2 regions of the Lentibacillus daqui genome follow, and region 2 is predicted to be linked to the other one. Evidence: riboswitches for the same ligand, from Rfam matches in the RefSeq annotation. Region 2 holds a riboswitch; the other holds the start of a gene.
What was found. A riboswitch is a leader RNA that binds a small molecule or an ion and turns the genes downstream of it on or off. The one in region 2 is predicted to bind preQ1.
Positions count from the first base shown of each region.

Region 1 (3,191 bases), 790 kb from region 2:
ACCATTACAACGTCAGATAAACAACCAATTATGGTCGCTCTGCAAAACTTATCCGGCAGTCAGATTGTTCAATGGAATGTGCAAATGGCTGGGGCATTACTAGCTGCATTGCCAACATTGCTTGTCTATATCTTTTTAGGTAAGTATTTTGTCAGGGGCTTGTTGGCAGGATCGGTGAAAGGATAGCTTACTTTCTGGGATTCTCTATGACGAGTAATAAGACTCTCACCCAAAAATTGTCTGGGTGGGAGATGAGAAATAGGTGGTATGAAAGTGAGGTTTGGATTGATTTATAGTTGGAAAAGCGCTGCAAACTCAAAGATTCCGCAGCGCTTTTGTTCTATCTACAATGCCTTGACCAGTCCACCATCAACGACAAGTGTTTGCCCGGTTACATACGTATTTGCCTGGGAACATAGGAAGACAACCATCTTGGCAAACTCATCCGGTTCACCGTAACGTTGCATGGGAATCGATTGTTCTGATTTTTTTCTTTGCTCATCCGGGTCCATGTTTTGCTTTTTCGCAGTGATTTGATCGAGACTAGTCACCCGGTCAGTCGCAATCCTGCCTGGCCCAATCGTATTGATTAAAATATTGTCCGCTGCAAGTTCCTGTGACAAGCTTTTGGCAAGACCAACAATCCCCGCCCGAAACGTATTGGACAAAATCAGATTGTCCAATGTCTGTTTAATGGATGAGGACGTGATATTAACAATGTGCCCGCTTTGTTGCTTTTTCATATATGGCAGTGCTTCACGGATTGCCCGGACAAAACTTAACAGGTTTAATTCAAATGCGTTTTGCCAGGCGTCGTCATCAAAATCATCAAATAAACCAGCAGGAGGACCGCCCGCATTATTGACAAGGATATCAATCGTTCCATGTTTCGCAGCTGCTTTCGCGATTAATTGTTTGATGGAATCAGGGTTGGTAATGTCACAAACTTGATAGTGAACATGCGCATTCCCTGTTTCTTTTTGGATCTCATTTTTTGTTTTCTCCAGTTCACTTTCATTCCGGCTGGCGATGAAAACATGTGCCCCTTCCTCCGCAAATAGGTGTGCAGTTGCTTTGCCCAAACCTTTACTAGATGCCAATACAACAACCGACTTGCCTTCAAGACCTAAATTCATGGAATGACCTCCAATCAAATTTTTACTTGTGTTTTTATTATGAAATGAGGTGGGACGAAATTCAAATGTTAAGCTGGATAACCTCTAAATTAACGTTGACATCCTCAAGCCTTCCAGATATAATTACCAGCAGAAACAATGGGTGAATACCTAACTATACTGGAGAGGTTCTTAGTTCAACCCTCTATAAAAAACTAAGGACAAAACATGTCATGATCCAAAAACCATGTGCCTTAGGGGACCATGGTTTTTTTATGGAGTAAAGGAGGATTTAACGTGGCAGGGCGCGATGATAATGACTTGACTGATCTTACTTTGTTAGGCAGTCAAGGAACAACATATGCCTTTGATTACACACCGGAAGTATTGGAGACATTTGATAACAAGCATCCGAATAGGGATTATTTTGTGAAATTTAACTGCCCTGAGTTTACAACGCTTTGTCCGAAAACTGGACAGCCGGATTTTGGAACCGTTTATATCAGCTATATTCCAGATCAAAAGATGGTAGAAAGCAAATCACTAAAGCTGTATCTATTCAGTTTTCGTAATCATGGGGATTTTCATGAAGACAGTATGAATATCATTATGAATGACCTGATTGATCTAATGGATCCGCGTTACATTGAGGTGTGGGGAAAGTTTACACCTAGAGGCGGTATTTCAATTGATCCATATTGTAACTATGGCAAACCAGGTACCAAATTTGCGCAAATGGCTGACCATCGGTTGATGAATCATGATTTGAATCCAGAGAAAATAGACAATCGTTAATTTGTATCAATTACTCTGGAAACCCCGCAAATCACTGCTACATATCAGTATTGGCGGCGATGGATCCGTACTGATTTAGCCGTATGAATGGCTGATTATTGGTGCCTGGGTCATCCTTGGAGTCATACGCTATAACGTGACTATTGGGAACAACGGCAAAAAGTATTCCAATAAACACATGGAGAAGGAATTGAATCGCGTTGCATGACAGATTTTGAGCGAACCGCGGTGAATCGTTGGTTCGCTTTTACATAACTAAAATTGCAAAATAATGATTCGCAATAGTTATTGCATTCAAAAAAGTGTTGATTTATAATATAGTTAAAACCACATTGACAGGTTCCAAAATGATTTTTTTTGCATTTTATATAGTAAGCACCTTTATTACTAAATTCCTTTTAGTGCGTATGTACAAAGCCCGTTTTATCTTGTGGACAAATAACAGGATAGGAATAAAAATGCAGAAGATGGTTTCCGTAAAACCGAAACCTAAATGAAATCCGGAAATGAGCTAAGAATTGTAAACGCGTTCATTCACTATCCTGTTGTTCAGCAAGTTATATTTGCTTGAGAGGATGGGATGAGGGATGTTAACATTTTCGGTTTCGGAGTTTAAGGAACGATTAGTGAAAACAAAACAGCGGATGACAAATGCCGGGGTTGATATTTTGCTGGTGACCGATCCAGCAAACATGAATTATTTAACAGGGTATGATGCCTGGTCATTTTATGTTCATCAGGTGCTTATTATCCTGATCGATGAAGAACAGCCGATTTGGGTGGGGCGTGGTCAAGATGCAAGTGCGGCCAGTCACACTACTTGGCTGGATGATGATCATATTATTCCATATGGCGATCATTATGTGCAGTCAACCCAGAGGCATCCAATGGACTTTGTTTGTGATTTGTTAAAAATGCGAAAACGAGATAAGCAAACGATTGCCGTTGAATGTGATGCGTATTATTTTACGGCTAAATGCTATTTGCAACTTGTGAAAGGTTTGCCAAATGCGACATTTAAAGATGGTACCAATATGGTTAACTGGGTTCGGATTGTCAAGTCGGATCAAGAAATCGCTTATATGAAACGAGCCGGCAAAATCGCGGAAAAGGCGATGCAGACCGCGTTTGACATGATGGATGAAGGGGTAAGAGAATGTGATGTTGTTGCAGGCATTGCTCATGCTCAAATAAGCGGCCTGGAGGATTTTGGTGGTGATTACCCAGCAATTGTTCCATTATTGCCAACAGGTGAAAAAACCTCAGCATGTCATTTAACGT
Region 1 covers NZ_CP114176.1:1,100,916-1,104,106, forward strand. Annotated here, with positions in the region: gene O2S85_RS05600 (carbohydrate ABC transporter permease) at 1-186, shown strand, start outside; gene O2S85_RS05605 (SDR family oxidoreductase) at 345-1,136, opposite strand; PreQ1 riboswitch class I at 1,295-1,340, shown strand; gene queF (preQ(1) synthase) at 1,413-1,910, shown strand; gene O2S85_RS05615 (M24 family metallopeptidase) at 2,498-3,191, shown strand, end outside.
Region 1: linked by a shared signal. The riboswitch ahead of queF (preQ(1) synthase) and the one ahead of O2S85_RS01645 (QueT transporter family protein) in region 2 are both predicted to bind preQ1.

Region 2 (3,191 bases):
GTAATAGCAAAACATCTGCCAGACAATCAAAAAGATAGAGCAATTAACTATGGCATTATAGGTGCCTTTATTTTTCGCTTTTCCGCTTTGTTCGTCATCTCATTTCTAGTAAATGTTTGGCAAGTCCAAGCATTGGGAGCCATATACTTGATTTATCTTGGAATTAATAATGTCATTAGCAACTATTCTGGGTCAACCAAAAAAAAGAAGGCTTCTTTCGTAAATGGTTTTTGGTCCACTGTAGGTAAAATCGGTATTGCGGATCTCGCCTTTGCGATTGATTCCATACTTGCTGCAGTTGCATTGGCAATGACACTGCCGGACACCCCGTTACCGCAATTTGGCGGCATGGATGGCGGAAAATTTGCCATCGTAATTATTGCCGGAATTGCAGGTTTAGTATTAATCAAATTTGCTGCAAATTGGTTTGTAACCTTGCTAGACAAGCGGCCTGGCCTGGAAACAGCGGCATATCTGATTGTTGGCTGGGTCGGAGTTAAACTAGCGATTATTACACTGGCACATCCCGGTGTCAATATAATACCTGAAGATTTTCCCCATAGCATAGAATGGAAAATTATCTTCTGGGGATTTCTGATTGCCATTGCGGTATTTGGCTGGATATGGTCAGGACGCAAAGCGGATAGTAAACGTATTTAACATGCGGTGATGGGCCAGTATATTTGGAGAGGGGCTGTTGAATCGATCTGATTGCGCAGTTTATCAACCAGACTGCACGATTTATCGACCAAGTTAGCAAGGTAATCAACCGGATTGTGTAGTTTATCAACCAAACTACATGAACTATCGACCTGGCAACTAAAAATATCAACCTCACTTTGCCGGTAGCGTATCAACCTGGCAGTGGGGTTTATTGTTTTGCAAGTAGTTCTTTCCGCAAACTGCTAAATTCCTCATTCAGTTCCTTCAACATTAGTTCCAGCGCTTCCTTTTTTGGTAACTCCTTGGATAATACAATAGGATCACCAAAAATAAGTTGAGGTTTCTTCCGTTTAAACAAATCTTTGAAGTTGTTGGGGCCAACATAAGCAGCAGGTACAATTGGAGCCTTGGCGTAACTTGCGATAGTGACCGCTCCCCTTTTTAAAGGTACCTCTTCACTCGTTCTCATACCGCTTGGAAATATGCCAACCACTTTCCCATCTGCAATCAGTCTGCGTGGAATTTTAATCGAACTTGGACCTGGATTTTCCCGATCAACCGGAAAGGCATTTAAACTCCGCATTAGTCGGCGGATCAGACCTTGTTCAAACAGCTCTTTTTTTGCCATGTAATGGATCTTCGTTGGCAAAACGGCCAGACCAAGCCAGAGTATATCCACCCAGCCAGTATGCGTGCATGCAATAATATAACCTTCTTTTTGAGGCAATTTCTCTTTATGATAGACTTTCACCCTGCCAAACAGGCTTAAAATGATGTTTAGGACTGAAGCAGCAAAATGATACATACTGTTCCCCTCTCTTATATTCCTTAGTCTTTTTATTTTATCATATAGTGTTAATACCTGGTACTAAATTTGATTTTTCCTCTAAAAGACTTATAATGTAATAGTTTGAGGATTTACTAAACACGTGGTTCGCGACCATCCCACGTTAAAAAACTAAGGAGTGAAACAAATGAATATCAAAACCCTTGTTGTGAATGCGGTGATTGCGGCGCTGTATGTTGCCGTTTCATTGGTATTATTAATTTTCCCACCGCTTGCCTATTCGAATATCCAATTTCGAATCCCGGAAATCTTTAATCATCTGGTGGTTTTCAACAAAAAATATTTTGCCGGGATTGTAGTAGGCGTTTTTTTAACCAATATCTTCTCTGTAACCGGAACGATGGATTTATTGTTTGGGGTAGGGCATTCCGCATTGTCGTTGGGGATCACAATTTTGCTCGGGAGGTACATTAAAAATCAGGTTACACTCATGGTGATGAACACACTTGTCTTCACCTTCAACATGTTCATCATTGCTTTTGAATTGTACTTGGTGTTGCACCTTCCATTCCTGTTATCCTGGTTAACAACAGCTGCCGGCGAATTAGTCATCATGGCAATCGGCATCCCAATTATGTATGCATTAAATAAAAAAGTACACTTTAGTAACCTAATATAATCGGGACAGAGGGACAGGCACCTTGTTCCACCATTTTTTTACATGGAAATATGTGGTGGGACAGAAGAACCGTCCCTCTGACCCTAACTGACTGTCGGTTCTATCACTGTCAATGTATTATTTTCTGTATCCAGATTAACAGTCGCTCCAATTGGTATGGCTGCTTTATAGGTCCCATGTGCAGTTGCGACATTGGTCATCAGCGGCTTTCCCATTGGGACAAGAAATGCATTAATTAAATCTTCATACGTTGTTCCATACGCAATCGGACAATCGGTGCATTCCCCCATGACAATCCCAATACAATCATCAAATTTTCCAGCTAATTTAAGGTGATTCATATACCGGTAAACTGTATTTATCGGCGCATGGGTTTCTTCCAATAATAGAATTTTCCCCTTTGTATCAATTTCAAAAGGGGTGCCAAGTGTACCGGTAAATGAGGTCAGATTTCCGCCAACAATCGGGCCGGTGACATTTCCTCCAACCCTGCTAATTTGTGGCATGAACGACGGATTTTGAATTTGCCGTTGCATGGTGCGTACCGATGTCGCAGCGAAAAATTGATCGTAATTGTAGCCTGGTGTACTAGTAGTGAAGTCAAGCAGCAAAAGGCTTTGGAATGTAACTAAGTTTGCATACTGGGCCAAAACATTTAAGAGTACCGTAATATCACTATAACCGGTGAGGATTTTCGGATGACTTTGAATGAAATCAAAATCAAGATGTGGGAGGATGCCTGCAACGCCAACGCCGCCTCGTGTAGGCAAAATCAATTTGACCTGATCATTGGCAAACATGCGCATCAAATCAGATGCACGCTCTTCATCAGTACCGGCGAGGAAGCCATCTTGGGCGTAGGTATGGTCACCTAACACCACTTGGAAGCCAAGACTTCTTACTGTTTCTATACGATTGTTAATCTCGTTGTCAGGAAGCGGACTACCCAATGTGACAATGCCAATCGTATCTCCTGGTTGCAATATAGGCGGTTTGATCGTCGCCACAAAGACACCTCCCTACAGATAAAGTGAAACTCCAATCAGTGGGGGTTTACTTTAT
Region 2 covers NZ_CP114176.1:307,196-310,386, reverse strand. Annotated here, with positions in the region: gene O2S85_RS01655 (TerC family protein) at 1-660, shown strand, start outside; gene O2S85_RS01650 (lysophospholipid acyltransferase family protein) at 872-1,468, opposite strand; PreQ1 riboswitch class I at 1,587-1,631, shown strand; gene O2S85_RS01645 (QueT transporter family protein) at 1,638-2,129, shown strand; gene O2S85_RS01640 (S66 peptidase family protein) at 2,213-3,136, opposite strand.